4 regions of the Microbulbifer celer genome follow, and region 1 is predicted to be linked to each of the others. Evidence: predicted binding sites of a transcription regulator. Region 1 holds the regulator's gene; each other region holds the start of a gene.
The links. The regulator LexA, encoded in region 1, represses DNA repair genes until DNA is damaged. The targets are predictions, from matches to a motif close to ACTGTNTNTANANACAGT.
Positions count from the first base shown of each region.

Region 2: LPW13_RS15235 (VRR-NUC domain-containing protein) is a predicted target of LexA. The motif match lies at 1,861-1,878, and genes of this name have one in related genera.
Region 3: LPW13_RS04615 (PA0069 family radical SAM protein) is a predicted target of LexA. The motif match lies at 2,076-2,093, and genes of this name have one in related genera.
Region 4: ruvC (crossover junction endodeoxyribonuclease RuvC) is a predicted target of LexA. The motif match lies at 3,242-3,259, and genes of this name have one in related genera.

Region 1 covers NZ_CP087715.1:1,883,695-1,889,052, forward strand. The annotation lists gene nagZ (beta-N-acetylhexosaminidase) at 1-362, opposite strand, end outside; gene LPW13_RS07900 (TetR/AcrR family transcriptional regulator) at 450-1,079, opposite strand; gene LPW13_RS07905 (DUF6763 family protein) at 1,351-1,686, shown strand; gene LPW13_RS07910 (LOG family protein) at 1,794-2,435, opposite strand; gene lexA (transcriptional repressor LexA) at 2,615-3,223, shown strand; gene LPW13_RS07920 (hypothetical protein) at 3,371-3,628, opposite strand; gene LPW13_RS07925 (DUF6586 family protein) at 3,715-4,242, opposite strand; gene topA (type I DNA topoisomerase) at 4,242-5,358, opposite strand, start outside.
Region 2 covers NZ_CP087715.1:3,667,507-3,672,864, forward strand. The annotation lists gene mtgA (monofunctional biosynthetic peptidoglycan transglycosylase) at 13-693, shown strand; gene LPW13_RS15230 (zinc-binding dehydrogenase) at 705-1,730, opposite strand; gene LPW13_RS15235 (VRR-NUC domain-containing protein) at 1,932-3,596, shown strand; gene LPW13_RS15240 (ATP-dependent DNA helicase) at 3,593-5,358, shown strand, end outside.
Region 3 covers NZ_CP087715.1:1,144,333-1,149,690, reverse strand. The annotation lists gene LPW13_RS04625 (dihydrodipicolinate synthase family protein) at 1-557, opposite strand, end outside; gene ptsJ (MocR-like B6 salvage transcription factor PtsJ) at 665-1,969, shown strand; gene LPW13_RS04615 (PA0069 family radical SAM protein) at 2,117-3,205, shown strand; gene arsH (arsenical resistance protein ArsH) at 3,243-3,959, opposite strand; gene arsB (ACR3 family arsenite efflux transporter) at 3,962-4,981, opposite strand; gene LPW13_RS04600 (arsenate reductase ArsC) at 5,018-5,358, opposite strand, start outside.
Region 4 covers NZ_CP087715.1:2,627,531-2,632,888, reverse strand. The annotation lists gene LPW13_RS11060 (FmdB family zinc ribbon protein) at 141-428, shown strand; gene aspS (aspartate--tRNA ligase) at 471-2,249, shown strand; gene LPW13_RS11050 (YebC/PmpR family DNA-binding transcriptional regulator) at 2,332-3,075, shown strand; gene ruvC (crossover junction endodeoxyribonuclease RuvC) at 3,272-3,802, shown strand; gene ruvA (Holliday junction branch migration protein RuvA) at 4,241-4,852, shown strand; gene ruvB (Holliday junction branch migration DNA helicase RuvB) at 4,882-5,358, shown strand, end outside.

The DNA of each region.
Region 1 (5,358 bases):
TCCAATACCGGCGCAAAACTGAAGTCCACGCCGACCGCGCGCAACTCGGCTGCCAATAGCCAGCCGACGTCCCTGAGTCGCGCCTCATCGGCCCGAGCACTCAGTGCCTGCATGGACGGGATACGGGTAAAGGTGTCTTTGAAGCGCTGAACCCGCCCCCCTTCCTGATCTACCGCGAGGAGGATTTCCGGGCGCTCGGAGCGAATCTCGGCCACCAGCTGTTGCAGCTGATCGCGGTCCTCAAAATTGCGAGCAAAGAAGATCAGCCCACCCACCAGCGGATGCTGCAACAGCTCGCGGTCTTCCTGAGTGAGCGCTGTTCCCTCTACATCGATCATCACCGGACCAATTTGTGCCGTCATGATCTTCTCTCCTCTTACTGGGTTCTATCTTTACCGGGCTCTATATCTGAACACGCCAAGTTGACGATTTCTGTGCAGGTGCGCTGACTATTCGGGCGCCGTCAACATAGCCGCCGCGGCCGGCGCCAACCGCGCCAGAGTCTCTTCAAGACTACTCTCCGCGCCGAAATCCTCTCTCAGGATAGCTTCGATGGCCTCGAAGCTCGACAGGGAAAATATCGTGGCTCCCAACATGAAATACATGCGCCAGTAGAGCGTGACCGGATCTACCCCGGGCAACGCATCGCGCAGGGAACCGGCAAAATGTCGGTAGCTGTCGCCGTATCGCGCCACGATAAAACGACGTAAGTGCCCCTGGGACTGGGTATAAGCCAGCCCCAGCAGCCGCATGAACCGCTGCGGGTGACGCCCTTCCCGGGCCATACCCGCCAGCGCAACCCGATACAGGCTCTGTAGCAGGTCATCCAGATTCAGATGCTCACCCTGCGACTCACGACGGCGCAGTTCCGCATTGAGACTTTCCGTAAAAGGCGTAAGGAAACGTTCGAAAACAGCCTGAATCAGCTCCTTTTTCGAACCAAAATGGTAGTTCACCGCTGCGAGATTGACTCCGGCGGTACTGGTAATGGTGCGCAGGGACGTCTCGGTAAAACCGCGCTCGGCGAAAAGCACCTCTGCGGCATCCAGAATCCTGCTGACGGTATCAAGCTGACTCATACCCATTCAAACCAACAATTTAAACAAGCGTTTAAACCGGAGACTAGCACAGCCGGCACGGAATGGAACATCCAGAGCCTAGCCGCCCCCCTTACAAGCACCTCCGTTCATTCAACAACAATGCGTTTTGGAATGGCGCAAGTACTACCGGGCCACGCCAGGGGACATTAGATTGCAGTCAGAGGCGCTGCCTTACGGAGCGCTCAACAACTTCAAGATGATGACAATGAGCGACAGGAAGCCGTTCTCCCGAAGATACAGGAGAAACCCCATGGCCAGAATTGCACCGGAAATCGGCGGATGGTTTGAGAACTTTGAAAGCGGTGAAGTATTTGAAGTCGTAGCGCTGGATCAACCCGGCCGAGCGATTGAAATTCAATACAGTGATGGCGCCCTGAGCGAAATCGACTACGACAGCTGGCCGCAGTTACCGGTGATTGGCGCCGCCGCACCGGAGGACCCGAACGCCGGCTATGGCACCGTGGCAGAAGAAATGCAGGATGAGGAGGATACCGGCTATCGCAGTCCGATCTTCAACTCCGCTCGCAGCGCCATCGATAAGCTCGAGGGCGAGAGTTTTCCCGGCACTGACGAGTTCGACGATTAAGCCGGCCGAGTCGACGTGACGGGCTATCACTAGAGATTGGTTATCACCATCAGTCACTGCGACCCGCCAGGAGCGGGGCCAAATACCAGGGAAAGGTATCGAACAATCTACCCGTTCTTTTCCCGGGTGAACTCGATAATGATTTCGGCAGCCTCGTCGACCGTGTCCACCAGATAGAACAGATCGAGATCGGCGGCGTCTATGCACTCACACTCAAGCACGGTATTGAGCAGCCAGTCTTTCAATCCTGCCCAGTAACGCTTCCCTACCAGCACGATGGGGAATCGCCTCACCTTTTGTGTTTGAACGAGTGTAAGGGCTTCAAACAGTTCGTCCAGGGTACCGTAACCACCGGGCAGTGCGATGAAGCCCACCGCGTGCTTCACAAACATGAACTTGCGGACAAAGAAATATCGAAAGTTCAGACTGATATCCAGGTAGGCGTTGGGAATCTGCTCGAAGGGTAACTCGATATTCAGCCCGATGGATGAACCTGCCTGAGAAAATGCACCGCGATTACACGCTTCCATCAGGCCAGGGCCACCGCCAGTGATCACGGGCACGCCCTCTCCGGCCAACAACTCTCCGAGGTGCATCGCCTCCTGATATTCCGGCGCCTCCTCCTGGAAACGCGCACTGCCGAAAACCGTTACCGCACCCTTCAACGTGATCAGGCGTTCAATACCATCCACCAGTTCTGATTGAATGCGCAGCACTCGCCACGCTTCCGGCATTTTTGCATCCAGCATATGCCTTCTCCTTTATATGCCGCACTCTCAAATTCATCATCACTTTTATTGTGCAAATTGGGAGTGGGACTCCCCTATAAGTCTAGCAGCTGTAAAAAATACAGCTGGAGAATTGCAGACACACCAAATCTGTATATAATCCCAGCAACTGTATATAAATACAGACAACAGGAAAGCCCATGACGAATCTCACTCCGCGCCAGACTCAGGTACTCGAGCTGATCAAATCCTACCTGGATGACACCGGGTACCCGCCGACGCGCGCAGAAATTGCCCAGGAACTGGGCTTCCGCTCCCCCAATGCGGCGGAAGAGCACCTCAAGGCACTGGCCCGTAAAGGCGCTATCGAAATGGTGGCCGGCGCCTCCCGGGGCATTCGCATTCCCGACTACCAGAGCGGCTTACCCATCGTCGGCCGCGTTGCCGCGGGGAACCCGATACTGGCGGAAGAGAATATCGAGGAATATTGCGAGATTCCCGCAGAGTTCTTCCACCCCCCTGCGGATTACCTGTTGCGCGTACACGGTATGAGCATGAAGGATGCGGGCATTTTCGACGGTGACCTGCTGGCGGTACAACGCACCGAGAACATTCGCAACGGCCAGATTGTGGTTGCGCGGATTGAAGATGAAGTAACGGTCAAACGCTTCCGTCGCCGCGGCAATCAGGCAACGGTGCAGTTACTGCCGGAAAACGAGGATTTTGACGTCATTCAGGTGGATATGCGAGACAAGAACTTCGCCATCGAAGGATTGGCGGTCGGCGTGATTCGCCAACACGCCGACTGATACGATGTGGCCGGACTAAGACACTAAACGTCGGATTCTCCCTCTGACACCACAACCAAAAACAGGGCCCGATGGCCCTGTTTTTGGTTCTGACATACTGCGAATTGCCGCTTTCACATCCAAGTTTGCTCAGTGAGTCAAACCTGTTCAGTGAATGGTGTGCTCGGTCACGTCTACCGCCTCGTCTTCCTCGAAAGCGTCTGCTTCGAGGGCCCCGATATCCTGCACGGCCTCGATCCCGGCTTCCAGCATGGCACGAGCGATGGCAATTTTGTGCTCGCGCAGAAAATGCAGGCTTTCCTCAGAGAACTGGATACGCACCAACGGGTCTTCCTTGTGGCCGGCACGGCGCAGGGCCACGTCGCCATTGGACAACTCGATGATCTCGTAGGTCTCGGTGGACATTCACTTCTCCAGTTACAGCGGGATTTGCGCGCAGTGTAACACAGGGTGGGAACGGGATCAGTCGCGCGCCGGCGACCGTTGCCGTTTCACCACTCCTGCCCCTGAGCGCGCTGACGAGTCACCAGCTCGATGAGTGCCTGCTGCCATTCCAGGACAGACTCAGCGGTCAACGCTGCTGCCGGATCGTCCCTGAGTTCCGCCATCGGAATCAGATTAACCGCTGACGATCTCTGGGCTCCTGCCGCAGTGAGCGGGGATTGCCCGGGTATTAACAACCCCCGCCAGGCGGACTGCAGCGCAACCACCCAGCTGTCAGGATTGTCAGCCAGGTTGCACAGTTCCGTGACCTCAGCACTGACTTTGTTGGCGGCCTCGGCGTAACGCCCCAGGTCCCGCGCAGTTTCCGGCTCTACACCCAATTGAAGCTGATGGGACTGCTCCGCGAGAAAAGCCCTGAATGCCCGCCACAACTGCAGTACGGCCCCCTCTATGAGCGCCTGGCGCTCAAGCATATTGCCTGCGCCCGAGGCTTCCTGCAGTGTTGAGGCAGAAGCCAGCAACAGCTGGCTTTTGCGCACCGCGGAAGCCACTGTGCCGGTATAGGGGTTACTCATCAGGATTTCCGGGTAGTGGTGCTCTTGTTGGCCGGTGCTTTTTTAGCGGCCGCTTTCTTCTTGGCGGGTGCCTTTTTAGCAGCGGCCTTCTTTTTCGCTGCGGGCGCTTTTTTCGCTGCGGGCTTTTTCTTGGCCGCAGGCGCCTTCTTAGCCGCGGGCGCTTCTACCTGCCACTTGCCATCGCGATAGAACGCTTTCCAGCCCGTGGCTTTACCGTCCTCCTCGGACTGCACGTACTGCTCTTGCGTCTTGCGACTGAAGCGAACAACGGTGTCCCGACCTTCGTTATCCTCTGCGGGGGCAGAGAAGAGAAAGCTGTATTTCGGGTCGATTTCGTTCTTGTGCGGCAGCAGCTCTTTAATGCGCGGCGCACGAGTCTCGCGGTTTTTCGGGAATTGACTCGCCGCCAGGAACAGCCCGGACGCACCATCGCGAAGAATGTAGGTGTCATCCACTTTCTCGCAAGGCAGCTCCGGCATGGGCACCGGGTCCATTTTGGGCGGCGCAGGCTGGCCGCTCTTAAGCAGCTTGCGCGTGTTTTTACACTCTTCGTTGGTGCAGCCAAAGTACTTGCCAAAGCGGCCGGACTTCAGCTGCATATCGTGGCCGCACTTGTCGCACTCGATCACCGGACCATCATAGCCCTTGATCTTGAAGGTGCCCTTCTCTACCTCGAACCCGGTGCAATCCGGGTTGTTACCGCAGATATGCAGCTTGCGCTGCTCATCTACCAGGTAACTGTCCATCGCGGTGCCGCATTTCGGGCAGCGGTGCTTTTCCCTCAACTGCCGGGTTTCGGCATCTTCGTCTTTGTCCGCATCGATCGCCTCTTCCCCCGACACCAGGTTCATGGTGTTGGTACAACGCTCCTTGGGCGGCAGGGCGTAACCAGAGCAGCCGAGGAATACCCCGGTGGAACCGGTTCGGATCTGCATATGCCGACCGCATTTTGCGCACTCGATATCGGTATCCGTAGGGGAATTGCGCCGCATGCCGTTGTCGGCATCCTGCGCGACTTCCAATCGCGAGGAAAAGTCAGCGAAAAATTCGTTGAGCAGATCTTTCCAACCACGGTCGCCTTCCGCAACTTGGTCGAGGGACTCTTCGAGGTTCGCG
Region 2 (5,358 bases), 1.8 Mb from region 1:
TCTGTCATCACCATGTCACGCGCCCTCAAACGTCTGTTCAGATTCACTATCGGCTCCGTTATCGCGTTTATCGCATTGACCGCAGTCCTCGTACTTTCAATGCGCTGGATCAACCCTCCCTCCTCCATGGTAATTCAGCACTGGCAAAGTGAGACTGGCCGCAGCGCGGCGCAGGTATGGCAACCACTGGAGAGGATTTCACCCAACCTGCAGATGGCCGTCATTGCCGCCGAGGATCAGAAGTTTCCCCACCATCACGGGTTTGATTTTGACTCACTGAAAAAAGCCCTCACTGAACGCCGTAAACGCACCCGCGGGGCGAGCACGATTACGCAGCAGACGGCGAAGAATCTGTTTCTGTGGAATGGTCGCAGCTATGTGCGCAAAGGGCTGGAGGCCTGGTTTACCCTGCTGATGGAATTGTTGTGGCCCAAGCAGCGGATTCTGGAGGTGTATCTGAACATTGCCGAATTTGGCGAAGGGACATTTGGCGCAGAGGCGGCTGCGCGGAAGTACTTTGGTATATCCGCGCAATCCCTCACGCCCTGGCAATCGGGTTTGATGGCCGCGGTCCTGCCCAGCCCGCGGCGGATGTTTGTGAGCAAGCCGTCCAACTATGTGCGCGAGCGCGCGTCGACCATCAATCGACAGGTGCGGCAACTGGGTGGCCGACAGTACCTTGAACAACTCTGACTGCGGCTACGTCATTCAATATTTAAAACCACCTTGCCCACAGTACCGCCGCCGCGCAACAACGCGATCGCTTCGTGGGCCTGCGCAAACGAAAACTGATGACCGACAAAGGGAGCCGGCAATTCCAGCTGCACGCAGCCTTCCAGCAATTCATCAAACAGCATCTGCTCCTGCCACAACCAGATCAGGTTGAATGCCAGCACAGATTTGTTGCTGCTGATCATATCCATCACGTCATAGCGGGGACGCTTCAGGTAAAGCCACGCGGCCTTCAACCAGTTGGGCTTGTCACCGGGGGTAAATTCCGCAGCGCCAAAAACGATCAGCCGGCCGGTTGGCGCGAGCGCGGCGAACGACTGTTTTTGAACCTTTCCGCCGATACCGTCCAGCACAAGGTGCAGCGGCCGCCCGTTTAACTGATCTTTCAATTGTTGTGGAAAATCCTCGTCGCGCACAATCACCTGGTCAAAGCCTTGCGCGGCAAGAAACGCACGCTTGTGCTCGGAACCGACGGTACCAATGGGGATCGCCCCCATCTGCGCCGCCATGCGCATGGCCTGCAAGCCGACACCGCCGGCAGCGCTCTGGACCAATACCACCTGTCCGGGCTTCAGCGCACCCAGGGTGTTGAGCGCGTAGTAAGCGGTCAGGCTTTGTGCGGGGAAAGCAGCCCCTTCGGCAAAGCTCCAGCCCTCCGGGATTTTCCGACAGTGCTGCGGCAGCACATCCACCACCGAGGCATAACCGCCAAAGCGGGTGCAGCCGTAAACGCGGTCGCCAATCTGCAAATCCGTATGCGCATTGTCACCGAGTTCGATGACAGTGCCGGAGAATTCCAGCCCGGGAATAAAGCTGCCCTCGGGCGTGGCCGAATAGAGACCGGTGAGGGCAAAAATATCGGCGAAGTTGAGACCGACGGATTTGACCTGGATGCGAATATGCTCTTCCGCGAGAGTTTGCAACGGTTCTTCCCGCAACTGCAGGTTGCTGATAGCCCCGGCTTTATCGGTGCGCCAGACTCTGCGGATTTCTTGCATACACTGCATTCCCTTTGCCAATCGGAGAAAGAGATGCAGCCTAGCGGGAAGCCGTCGCCATGACCAGATACCGCCATGGATGTACCGGTGTCTCTGCGGTCGCGCACGGGTTTGTTTGCGCCCCACCATTGCTGTATAACCATACAGCATCGGGCGACTGTGACGCCCACGTGAGTACACCCCCAAGCGCTTGAATCTCCCATGGCCGATCCCATCGAACTGACACCGGATTATTACCTCAGCAACTTCCACGCGCTGGTGGACTTTGTGATGGCGCGCTATGCAAACTTGCTGTCGGATGCAGAACGATTCTTTTACGACCAGTTTCGCGGCCTCACCCCGGACAGCCAGCGCCTCTACGTGCGCCTGCTGTCCCGCAAGGGTGTACCGTCATCCCGTGGTGCCCTGTTCCGCCAGCACAAGCTCCGCTACAGCGAGATCGCTGATCTCACGGCAGCGGTAGACGAGCTGATCGCAATCGAACTGCTGCAGCGCAATCCCTCTCTGCCACTGGCAGAAATCCTGCCACTGTTTACCAAAAGCGAGTTGTTCGCCAGCAGCCCCGAGCCACTACCGAAATCCCTCAAGCGCCCGGACCTCGAACATGCTCTGCTGGAACTGGACTGCGCGCAGATACGCCGCACACTGATACGCGAGGAGCCGTGCCTGGCAGTGCAGGCCGCCGAGCACTTCGAAACCTTCAAGCTCCTGTTTTTCGGCAACCTGAATCAGGATCTGACGGACTATGTATTGCGGGATCTGGGCCTCTTCCGCTACGAACAGTACCCACTGGAGCAGGCACAATTGCCGTTCCAGAGCCGCGCGCAGATCGAGCAACACCTGTGCTATTACGACTGTTTACGCGAGGCCGAGTGCGCTTTGACCGCCGGCGTGGACGAGATCACTACACTCGCCGCGCGGCTGCCTGCAGGTATTGAAGGCGATAGCACCCTGCACCGACGCCTGGACCGGCTGCGCCTGACGCTGGCGCGACAACTGGAACGACTCGACGCGCTGGGCGATGCCGATCACCTGTATCGCCAGTGCAGCCACCCTCCCGCCCGCGAGCGCCGGGCGCGGATTGCGGTTGCCACAGGCGATACCACCACCGCGCTGGCGCTGTGCGCAGATATTCTCGCTGCGCCACACCATGAAGCCGAACGCGCGTTTGCCGAAAGCTTCGGTTACCGCACGGCCAAAAAGACCGGCTGTACTGACGGCTGGATGGCACCCCGCCGTCACCGCGCCCCCGCGGAAACTGTCGCGCTGCCACAGACCCCGGAGCGGGTGGAGACCATCGCCGCCAACCATCTTGTCCATCAGGCGCCCGGCAATCAGTGCTTTTACGTGGAAAACAGCCTGTTCAACGGGGTGCTGGGGCTATTTATCTGGGACATCCTGTTCGCGCCGGTACCGGGCGCTTTCTTCAATCCGTTTCAAATGGCCCCCAGCGACTTCCGCACTCCCGATTTTTATCCACAGCGTCGCGCGGCCTTCGAGCAGCGGCTGGCAGCGCTGGACAGGGATGAACTCAATGAGTACGTGTGGCGGCACTACCGCGAAAAATGGGGCATCGCAAACCCGCTGGTCCACTGGGAAGCGCTGCCGGAATCTTTGCTGTCTCTGGCGCTGGAGCGTATTTCCACAGAGCACTGGCGAGCGCTGTTTCGCCGGCTTTTAAGTGACATCGCCCACCACCGCAGCGGACTGCCGGACCTGATCCTGTTTCCCGCCGCTGGCGGTTTTGAGCTGGTGGAGGTCAAGGGCCCCGGCGATCGGCTGCAACAGAACCAGCAGCGCTGGCTGACCTATTTTGCCCAACATCAAATTCCGCACCGGGTACTGCATGTGGAGTGGCAGCCTTGAGCGGCCCAACAACAGCCTTGAGCGAACTGGAAACAGCCTTGAGCGGACTGGAAACCGCCGAGAGTGATACAGCCGCGATACAAACATTAGCGCTCTCGGTAGGCGAACTGGTGGCTTTCGCCTGTCGCTGCGGTGATCTCTCTGCGGCAAAAACCGGTGGCCCTACCGCCCTCGAGGGCATCCGCGCCCATCAGAAGCTGCAGAAAAAGCGTCCCGCAGACAGCGAAGCGGAATACAGTCTGCAGGTAGAGATTGCACAGAATGGATATCGAGTGACCCTGAGCGGCCGTGTGGATATCCTGCACCCCCGGAAAGATCTGCACCGACCGGTACAGCTGGATGAAATCAAGACCACCTATGTGCCGCCGCAAAAGCTGACAGAATCCGCCCGCGACCTGCACTGGGCACAGCTGAAGGTCTACGGCTTTTGCTACGGGCTCGAACAACAGTTTTCCGCTGACGAAACCGTCGCCCTACAGATGCTCTGGCACAATCTCAAGGAGCGCAAAACCTACCCGGAACTACAGGAGTTCCGCTGGGCGGAACTGGAAGCTTTTGCCACAACAGCACTCAGCGCATATCTGCAGTGGCACCGCCACTGGCAGGCACACCGCGACGCCGTGCGCACTTCTGCCCGCGAGCTGGAATTCCCCTTCGCACAATACCGCGCGGGCCAGCGCACACTGGCCGTGGCCGCCTATCGCTGTCTGCGCGATGGTGGCGAGCTGGTCGTCGAGGCCCCCACCGGTATCGGTAAAACCATCAGTACCCTGTTTCCCGCGATCAAGGCCCTGGGAGAAACCTCCCTCGATCAACTGGTTTACCTCACCGCGAAAAATTCCGGTCGTCAGGTGGTGCGGGAAACTGCCACACGTTTGCACACTCACGGGCTCAAGCTTTCGGTACTCGAACTGCAGGCACGCGACAAAACCTGTGCCTGCAACCTGGGGCTCTGCAGCCGCGATGAAGATGGTATCTGCCCGCGCACCCGCGGTTTTTTCGATCGTCTGCCGGAGGCCCGGCAAAATCTGCTGGGCCAGCCATTGCTGACGCCGGAAGTGGTTGCCAAAGAGGCCGACCGGCTGCAGTTGTGTCCTTTCGAGCTGTCACTGCAGATGCTGCCCTGGGCCGATCTGGTGGTATGCGACTTCAATTACGTGTTTGATCCCCTGGTGCAGATGCAGACCCTGCGGGATGGGCGACGGAAACGCGGACTGCTGATCGACGAAGCGCACAACCTGAGCGACCGGGCGCGGGCCATGTACAGTGCAAAACTCACCCGCAGCGACAGCCATCGCGCCGCCGCGGCCTGCAAGAGTTCCCATCCGGCCCTGCGCCGGGCCATCCAGTCACTGGTACGCGCGATGGATAAGTGGGTGGAACAACAGCGGCAATCCGCACAACCTCAAGTGAGTGAAGCGCGCAATAGCGCACTGTGGATATCGTCGCCGGAGAACGGGTTTCCCCTGCCCGTCAGTGGCGCCATTCACAAGGTACTGACCGTGGTCAACCAACTGTGGGAACAATCGCAGTCTCCGCCGGAAGCGATAAACGATTGGCTAAAGGCGCTGTTTCGCTATCAGACTCTCGAGCAGCTGGCAGCGGACAACCACCGCTGTATTACCCGCGCACAATCTCCATCCAATCCCGATAGCCGCTGGCGCGAGCAGGAAATCGAATTGCTGTGTCTGAATGCATCAGAGTATCTACAGCAGGCCTATCAACCGTTTCACGGCATGATCGCATTTTCCGCCACCCTGCG
Region 3 (5,358 bases), 740 kb from region 1:
GTCACGTGCGATGGGATCAGGGCGCGTAGGCTCTCAATATGCGCTTTGGCCGCTGCGGGGTTTGCCGGAACGCCTGGGATCTTAATGGAACGCACGTTCGGTAGCTGAGCAATCCGGCCATATAGTTCGGAGCTGAACTCAAAATGCGTCGTGCCAGGGTTGTCGTACACGCACAGCGGCACGGATAGAGAGCGGGTCACGGTTTCGTAGAGGCCGAAGACTTCATCGGCGGACAGCTGCTGGTACGACATCGGAGCCAAGAGCACCGCGCTCGCCCCAGCTTTCTGGGCATCGTCTGACAGGGCCTGCACATCGCTCGTGCGCAAGGCACCGATGCCGGCTATCACCGGCACGTTGCCGGCATGTTCCACCGCCAGTTTTACGACGCGGGCACGTTCGGCTCGCGAGAGATAGGCATAGCTGCCCGTCGACCCCAGGGCGCCGATGGAATCGACGCTGGCATCAGCCAGGCGCTCGATAAGGCGGACGAATGCTGCTTCGTCAATGCCGCTCTCATTCATGGGAGTCAAGGGAAATGCGCTGAGGCCGGAAAACATGATTGATTGTCCTCGTGTCAATGGCAGTGAAGAGGCCACCATTTTTCTTCATCTGAGCATAGGGTAACATCGTCTTATGTTTTTATATATATTGTCATAGGACAAAAATGAAGATAGCAGGAAAGACCGCTCAGGAGATATCCAACTGTATCCGCGCGCTGGTGCAGAATGGCAACCTGCAGCCCGGTGATTCACTGCCGCCCGTGCGAGCGTTGGCGGAAACGCTCAACGTGAACCGCAATACGGTCGCGGCGGCATACAAGCGTTTGGCCAAAGCAGGTATTGCCGTCACCCGTGGACGCTTGGGCACCACCATCTGCGCGCCGCCCCGGGCAGGTGAGCAGGAGGGATTGAGTTTCGGAACAGCATTGATCGATCTCGCCCACGGCAACCCTAATCGGCAGTGGCTGCCCGAGCCACAGTCGTTACTCGCCGGCGGCCTGCCCAGGCCGTTTCTGTATGGGGAGGACACCATCCTTCCTGAGTTGCGCCAGCTGGGACGTAGCTGGTTCAACCTGGATTGTCCGTCCGATCACGAGTTGGAGTTAACAAATGGCGCCGTGGACGCAATCGAGCGCCTGGCGGTTGCACACTTGGTGCCCGGCGACCAAGTGGCCGTGGAAGATCCTTGCTTCCTGGGTACTATCAATGCCCTACGTTTGGCCGGTATGCAGGCAGTAGGTATTGCAATTGACGACGAGGGAATGTGTCCCGAGGCATTAAAAAGGGCTTTGGACAAGGGCGTGCGGGCAGTGCTGATCACGCCCCGTGCTCACAATCCGACGGGGTGCAGCATGTCCAAGCTTCGCGCGAATACATTGAAGGAAATTCTCGCGGCACATCCGAATGTGCTGATCATAGTCGATGACCACTTTGCCCTGCTGGCTGAGACGCCGTATCACTCAATCATCCCCGCCACAACGGCTCGCTGGGCTCTGGTACGCTCTGTTTCCAAAGGTTTAGGTCCAGACCTACGCCTTGCCTTCGTGGCCTGCGATCCGGCAACTGCGGCCCGGCTGCGAACCCGACTGGCACCAGGTATGACGTGGGTCAGTCATATTCTTCAGGCGCTCGTTGGCACCTGCTTGTCCTCAGAGGATGTTCGCAAGCGACTCGACAAGGCGCGCAGCGAGTACGCGCGCCGACGTGAAGAATTATGCAACGCGCTGCAGGCCAAAGGAATTGAAGTGTCACCTTCCACAGGAGGTTTTAATGTATGGGTGCCGCTGCCCAAGGACGCGAAAGATGTGGCCTACGATCTCGCCAAAAAAGGCTGGCTGGTTCGGCTGGGAAGCGCTTTTGAGGTGCAAGACTCGATTCAAGCAATCCGGGTCACAGTATCCGAGCTTCAGGACGGTCAGGCACAACGCTTTGCTGAGGATCTGGGATCGAGCCTCGCGCATTCGCCATAACGCCAGAAGAACAGCACCTGTCCGCCCAACCACTCCGTGATTGTTGGTTTCGCAGTCATTGCATGTGCTCCGCTGCGATATTGCATAGCCGCCGACGGCGCCATAAACTGTACATTAATACAGTACACTTATGCACAGGCTATCTCCGTGGCGAACGAAGACCCCAACTCTCCCCCGCAAAGACACAAGGGCCGCGGTGCCGTCAGCAACCTCGCCGGCCGCTTTGTGGATCAGGTGAGCACCCGGGAGAGCGATGGCTGGCTGACGGAGATGGAGCCTCTCGAGCGCATTCCCACGATCGCCATCGAGGAAAAAGCGAAGTCCATCATCGCCAGCAACAACTCTCCGGATCTACCCTTCAGCCAGTCGATCAACCCTTACCGAGGCTGTGAGCATGGTTGTACCTATTGCTATGCCCGCCCCGCCCACGCTTATATGGACCTGTCCCCCGGGCTCGATTTCGAGACCCGGCTGTTCTACAAGCCCAATGCGGCGGAATTACTGGAGCAGGCGTTACGCAAGAAGAGCTATCAGTGCAGCCCTATCGCGCTGGGCACCAACACCGACCCCTATCAACCGCTGGAAAAAGACAAGCGGATCACCCGGCAGATTCTGGAAACCCTGCAGCGATATCAGCACCCGATCACCATCGTCACCAAGAGTCAGCTGATTTTACGCGACCTGCCGATTCTGCAGGAGATGGCAGAAGACAATCTGGCCCACGTGGCCATCAGTGTGACCACGCTGGATAACGACCTGAAACGCCGCCTGGAGCCCCGCACTGCTGGCCCCGCGGCGCGGCTGCGCACCATTGAGGCCCTGAGCAGCGCGGGCATTCCCACGGCGGTAATGGCTGCACCAGTGATTCCGGCACTGAATGACAGTGAGCTGGAAGGCATTTTGAGTGCTGCCAGCAATGCCGGCGCAATTCACGCAGCCTACATTTTGCTACGCCTGCCATTCGAAGTGGCGCCGCTGTTTCGACAGTGGCTGAGGGAACACTACCCGCAACGGGCAGAGCATGTGATGAGTATCGTGCAGCAAAGCCGCGACGGTAAGGACTACCAGAGCGGCTTTGGAGAAAGGCAACGCGGTACCGGTGTATTTGCCCAGTTGCTGCAGCAACGCTTTCGCGTGCACTGCCGCAAACTGGGCCTGAACCAGCGCAAGCTGGATCTGGATTGCGCGCGGTTTACCCTGCCACCCCGGGCCGGGGATCAGCAGAGCCTGTTTTAAAGGCTTGCATCAAAGGTTTGAATCAGGAAGCGTTCATTCACATCGAACGCTGATCAATCCGCTTGCGAAACGCCTCCGCGCTTTCCTTGCGCTCGGAGTAACGATCCACCAGATAGTCTTTACGATCCCGCAATAGCAATGTGAACTTCACCAGCTCTTCCATCACATCCACCACACGATCATACAGCGACGAAGGTTTCAGACGGTCGTTGTCGTCGAACTCCAGCCAGGCTTTGGGAATGGACGACTGATTGGGGATAGTGAACATCCGCATCCAACGGCCCAGTACCCGCATCTGATTCACCGCGTTGAACGACTGCGAACCACCGCTGACTTCCATCACGGCCAATGTCTTGCCCTGAGTGGGACGAACGCCCTGCAGAGCCAGCGGAATCCAGTCGATCTGCGCTTTCATGATAGCGGTCATGGCACCGTGACGCTCCGGACTACACCACACCATACCCTCACACCACTGCGCCAGTTCGCGCAACTCCTGCACCTTCGGATGCTGGTCATCGGCGTCGTCCGGCAACGGAAGACCGGACGGATTGAAGGTACGGGTTTCCGCACCGAAAAACTCCAGGATACGGGCAGCCTCTTCAGTGGCCAGACGGCTGAACGAGCGCTGTCTCACTGATCCGTACAACAGCAGGATTTTAGGACGCGTCTGCACACGCTCACCACCAAACAGTTTTTCACCATCAATCGGCTGCAGGCTTTCTACATCGATATTTGGCATATCTTCCAGAGACATCATTACTCCTCAAAATAGTGACGGGTGCGATTGGCAAAGGCCACCAGACTCAACATCACCGGCACTTCCACCAATACGCCGACCACCGTCGCCAATGCGGCGCCGGAGTTGAGACCGAACAGTGAAATGGCCACCGCCACTGCCAGTTCAAAGAAATTGGATGTGGCAATCATACAGCCCGGTGCAGCGATATTGTGCGGCAGCTTCATCGCCCGTGCCGCCCCATAGGACACGGCAAAAATACCGTAGGTCTGGATCAGTAGCGGAATCGCAATCAGCACAATGGCCAGCGGATTACCAAGAATGGTCTCCGCCTGAAACCCGAACAGCAGCACCACCGTAGCCAGCAAACCACCAATGGAAATCGGTTTCACCGTTTCCAGAAAATGGTTCAGTCGGGAATGATCGTTGCGTGAATCCAGCGCACGTCGCGTAAGGACACCGGCAATCAGGGGAATCAACACATACAGCACTACAGACAGCAGCAACGTATCCCAGGGCACGGTGACATCACTCACCCCCAGTAGAAATGCGGCAATGGGGGCAAACGCGAAGATCATGATCACATCGTTCACCGAGACCTGCACCAGGGTGTAGTTGGCATCACCGCGGGTCAGCTGACTCCAGACAAATACCATGGCAGTACAGGGCGCAACACCCAGCAGGATCATGCCGGCGATATATTCTGTGGCTGTTTGTGGATCTACCAAGTCGGCAAAAATCACCCGGAAAAACAGCCAACCCAGCGCCGCCATGGTGAACGGCTTGATCAGCCAGTTCATCACCAGGGTCAGCATCAGCCCCTTGGGTTTTTTGCCGATATCGCGGATGGAGGTGAAATCCACCTGCACCATCATCGGGTAGATCATCAGCCAGATAAAAATGGCCACTGGAATATTGACGTGCGCCACTTCCAGCGAGGCGAACCATTGGAACAGCCCCGGAAAAACAACACCGAGGGTCACACCGGCGACAATACAAAGCCCTACCCACACGGACAGGAAACGCTCAAAAAAACCCACTCTTATTGCACCTCTTTTATTTATTGCGCCTTTTGTTTATTGCACCGCGGCGATTTTTTCCAGCTCCGCCCGCAATTGCTCAGGGGAAAGACTGCCCAAATCCAACGACAACAAGCCTTCCACCCGGCGCTCGATGGTGTCCATCACCCGATAGAACGCGGCTTCGATTTCTTCTTCACTGCCTTCCAGTTTCGATGGGTCCGGCAGCCCCCAGTGCACCTTGAGCGACTCACCGAGCCAAATCGGGCAACTTTCATTGGCCGCGCTGTCACAGACCGTCACCACCACATCCAGCGGCTCCGTTTCAAATACATCCCAGGATTGGCTCTTCAGGCCGGCGGTATCAATGCCCCGCTCCTGCAGGTAACGGATCGACA
Region 4 (5,358 bases), 740 kb from region 1:
AGGGTTTTTGCCCTCTTTTGGTCCTTCGGGGGCTGTCATGGGGTATATATCCCAGCCCTGAAACGGGCTGCTTCTTCCACTAAGGGAGCTCATGTATAATCTGCGCCCCTTCAGATTCTGTGAGATACCGGTACAAAGCGATGCCTATCTACGAATACCAATGCAAGGCCTGTGGCCACCAGATGGAAGCCCTTCAGCGCATGAGCGACGCCCCGCTGACGGACTGTCCCGCTTGTAACAAAGCAGAGTTGAACAAATTGATCAGTGCTGCCGGCTTCCGTCTCAAGGGGGGCGGTTGGTACGAAACCGACTTCAAAACCGGAAGCAAAAAGAACCTGGCCGGAGATGCCGCCAAGCCGAAATCCGACAGTGGGGCCTCAGGCTCCTCATCTGCCGGATCCTCGTCGTCCGGCGCCGGCGCGGCCTGAGCCAGCTCGTTAAACAATACTGAAATAAGGGAATAAGACTCCATGCGCACCGACTACTGTGGCGCCCTGCGATCCGCCGACATTGACCGCGAAGTAACCCTGTGTGGCTGGGTAGACCGCCGCCGCGATCACGGTGGGGTCATCTTCATCGACCTGCGCGACCGCGATGGTATCGCCCAGGTGGTATTCGACCCGGATGCCGCAGAGCACTTCGAACTGGCCGACCGCGTGCGCAGCGAGTATGTGCTGAAGGTTACCGGCCGCGTGCGCGCCCGTGCCCCGGAAGCCGTGAACCCGAATATGGAAACCGGCGAGATCGAGGTTTACGGCCTGCAGCTGGAAATCCTCAACAGCGCAGAAACCCCGCCGTTCCAGCTCGATGAGCACACCGCGGTGGGCGAAGACGTACGCCTGAAGTACCGCTACCTGGATCTGCGCCGCACCGAGATGCAGCGCAACCTGCGGTTCCGCTCCCGGATTACCAACGCCATCCGCAACTACCTGGACGGCGAAGGGTTCCTGGATATCGAGACCCCGATTCTCACCCGCGCCACCCCGGAAGGCGCCCGCGACTATCTGGTGCCGAGCCGCACCCACGGTGGCAAATTCTTTGCCCTGCCGCAATCTCCACAGCTGTTCAAACAGTTGTTGATGGTGTCCGGCTTCGACCGCTACTACCAGATTGCCAAGTGTTTCCGCGACGAAGACCTGCGTGCAGACCGTCAGCCGGAATTCACCCAGATCGATATCGAAACCGCATTCCTGGATGAAAACGCCATCATGTCCATCACCGAGGACATGATCCGCAAGCTGTATAAAGAGCTGAAGGGCGTCGAGCTGGGCGAGTTCCCGCGTATGCCGTACAGTGAGGCCATGGCCAAGTTCGGCTCCGACAAGCCGGACCTGCGTATCCCGCTGGAGCTGGTGGACATCAAAGACCTGATGACCGAGGTGGACTTCAAGGTCTTCTCCGGCCCCGCCAACGACCCCAAAGGCCGCGTCACCGCCCTGAAAGTCCCCGGCGGCAACGACAAGCTGACCCGCAAGCAGATCGACGACTACACCAAGTATGTGTCCATCTACGGTGCCAAGGGGTTGGCCTACATCAAGGTCAACGACAAGTCCGACCTGGAAGGTGGCCTGCAGTCGCCGATCGTCAAGTTCCTGCCCAATGACGTGCGCGCGGCGATCCTCGATCGCGTACAGGCGGAAAACGGCGACCTGATTTTCTTCGGCTCCGACAAGGCCAAGATCGTCTCCGAAGCCTTGGGCGCGCTGCGCTGCAAGCTGGGTGAAGACCTCGACCTGTACGTGGCCGAATGGGCGCCGCTGTGGGTGGTGGACTTCCCGATGTTTGAAGAGAACGATGACGGCAGCCTCACCGCGCTGCACCACCCGTTCACCGCGCCTTCCTGTTCGCCGGAAGAACTGAAAGCGAATCCGCTGGAGTCTCTGTCCCGCGCCTACGATATGGTACTGAACGGCACCGAGCTGGGCGGTGGTTCCATCCGTATTCACGATCAGGAGATGCAGCAAACCGTGTTCCAGGTACTGGGAATCGACGAAGAAGAGCAGCGCGAGAAGTTCGGCTTCCTGCTGGACGCGCTCAAATACGGTGCGCCGCCCCACGGTGGCCTGGCTTTCGGCCTCGACCGTCTGGTGATGCTGATGACCGACAGCGATTCTATCCGTGACGTCATCGCCTTCCCGAAAACCCAGAGCGCCGCCTGTGTTATGACCGACGCCCCGGGTGCGGTGGACGCCAGGCAGCTGCGCGAGCTGAGCATTCGCCTGCGCCAGAAAGAAGAGCAGGTAGGCTAACGCTTTTTCACCGTCATTCCGGCCTGCACTGGCCGGAATGACGCGAAGCAGACTCAATTGGAGACAGACCGGAGAAATATAGATGGCGGGACATAGTAAATGGGCCAACATCAAGCACCGCAAAGCGGCCCAGGATGCCAAGCGGGGCAAGATTTTCACCAAGATCATTCGCGAGCTGACCGTCGCCGCCAAGTCCGGCCCCAATCCGGATGATAATCCCGCCCTGCGCGCCACCATCGACAAAGCCCTTGGCGCGAACATGAAAAAAGACACCATCGACAAGGCTATCGCCCGTGGCGCCGGCAATGCCGATGGCGACAATTACGAAGCGGTCACTTACGAGGGGTATGGCGTCGGCGGCGTGGCGGTACTGGTGGAGTGTCTGACCGACAACCGCAACCGCACGGTGGCGGAAGTGCGCCATGCCTTCACCAAGCGCGGTGGTAACCTGGGCACCGACGGCTCCGTGGCTTACCTGTTCTCCCGCAAGGGGCAGATGTATTACGAACCCGGCGCGGATGAAGAAGCACTGATGGAAGCGGCGATGGAAGCCGGTGCCGAAGACATTGAAACCAACGATGACGGCAGTATTGAGCTGACCACCGAATTTACCGATTATATGGCGGTAAAAGACGCCCTCACCGAAGCGGGTTTCAAGCCCGACAATGCAGAAATCGCCATGATTCCGTCCACAACTATCCCGATGGATAAAGACGGCGCGGAGAAAGTGTTGGCGCTGGTGGATATGCTGGAAGATCTGGACGACGTACAGAATGTGTACACCAACGCGGATATTCCGGAAGACGTCATGGCCGAACTGGCCTGATCCGGAAATCGATCCCGGGACCGCGGAGCTCCGGCTCCGCAAATGCGCCGCAGGCGCATCCCGATCAGTAAATGCCCCGCCTGTCGGGGCATTTCTGTATCTGTGGTGTGCCCGCTGTTCATCGGCCTTGACGCTTTGATGCGGCCTTGGGACACTTCCCGCAAGAATTGTATAAATGTACAGGGGGCAGGCCGCCGTGACCCGAATTCTGGGGATAGACCCCGGCTCGCGCAAGACCGGTTACGGTGTGATCGATGTGCAGCGCTCCCACGCTACCTATGTGGCCAGCGGCGTGATCAAGCTCCCCGACGGCCCGCTGCCGGAGCGTCTTAAGCTGATCTTCGATGCGGTGAGCCAGATCGCACAGCAGTATCAGCCGCAGCAGATGGCGATCGAGAATGTGTTTATGGCCAAGAGTGCCGGTTCGGCGCTGAAGCTGGGGCAGGCGAGGGGGGCGGCGATTGTGGCCGGCACCCACGCGGATCTGCCGGTGGCGGAATACGAGGCGCGCAAGGTCAAGCAGGCCGTGGTCGGCAATGGCGCGGCGGACAAGCTGCAGGTGCAGCACATGGTCAAAACCCTGCTCAAGCTGCCCGCTTCCCCCCAGGAAGATGCCGCGGATGCGTTGGCGGTAGCGCTCTGTCATATGCATACCATGCAGACGCTGATTCAGTCCTCTGCGGGTTCCCGGGCGCGGTTCCGACGTGGGCGGTTGAGTGTTACTTGATCTGGGCAATAGTTGGGGCTGATGGTTTTGGGGCTCGCAGTAGGGTGGGGCGGTGGCGGCTTAGCTACCGGTGGCGCCTTCGCGGGACACGAGCTAGGCGCCCCCCCTAAACCCATCCCTGGGGGCTCGGCTGCGGCCGTCCTGGCCGCAGACGGTCCCGCAAAGGTGCACCCGGTATCAAAGCCTTCGCATCATAGAACCGTTTGCCTGGCACTCACCGGGTGACCCCGGTGGCGAGAAAGATGTATTCAATGCGAATCGAAGGCGCTGCTGCCGGTAAAGGTTTGCCAGACCTTCTGCGAGAGGGACCTCGCAGAAGAGCCCCCATGGATGGGTTCACGGCGTGTCTGGCAAACCTTTACCGGCAGTAGTGCCGCCACGGAACCAAAAACTTACGTACCACCGGACCCTAGCGCCCGGGGTAAAACTGGAATAAGAATGATTGGAAGACTGACAGGCACTCTCGCCGCAATCCAGCCCCCGCAACTGTTGGTCGATGTGCAGGGTGTCGGCTACGAAGTCCTGGCCCCCATGACCACGATCTTTGAACTGCCACAACTGGGGGGCAGCGTGCAGCTGCATACCCATCTGGCAGTCTCGGAAACCTCCCAGCAACTGTTCGGCTTTATCAAAGAATCCGATCGCCAGCTGTTCAGAACCCTGATCAAGGTCAACGGCGTCGGCCCCAAAATGGCCCTCGCCATCCTGTCTGGACTCGACGGCAACGCACTGGCCCGCTGCGTGGCCGACGACAACGTCGGTGCCTTGGTTAAAGTGCCCGGCGTCGGCAAGAAAACCGCCGAGCGCCTGATTATCGAACTGCGCGGTAAGCTGGCGCCGCAGACCGGCGACCTGGGCGATATCCCCCTGATGTCCGCCGGCGCCGAACCCACCGTCGACCACAGCGGCGAGGCCGAGAGCGCCCTGGCCGCACTGGGGTATAAGCCCACCGACGCCACCAAAATGGTCGCCCGCGCCGCCAAAGAACAGCCCGACGCCGACAGCGCCACCCTGATCCGTCTCGCCCTGAAAAGCATGGCGCCCGCGTAACTGTCCGTGAAAACTACTGAGATGCGCCCGTGATTGAAGCCGATCGCCTGATAGCACCCGAACCCCAGGGCCCCACCGGCCAGGAAGAGCAGTACGACCGCGCCGTGCGCCCCAAAACCCTGTCCGACTACGTCGGCCAGCCGGTGGTGCGCGAGCAGATGGAAATCTTTATCCAGGCCGCCAGACTGCGCGAGGAAGCGCTCGACCACACTCTGGTCTTCGGCCCGCCCGGCCTGGGCAAAACCACCCTTGCCAATATCATTGCCTCGGAAATGGGCGTGGCCATCAAGACCACCTCCGGGCCGGTGTTGGAGAAGGCTGGTGATCTCGCCGCCATCATGACCAACCTAGAACCCGGGGATGTACTGTTTATCGACGAGATCCATCGCCTCAGCCCCCATGTGGAAGAGGTACTCTACCCGGCGATGGAAGACTATCAGCTGGACATCATGATCGGTGAAGGTCCGGCAGCCCGCTCTATCAAGTTGGATCTGCCGCCCTTTACC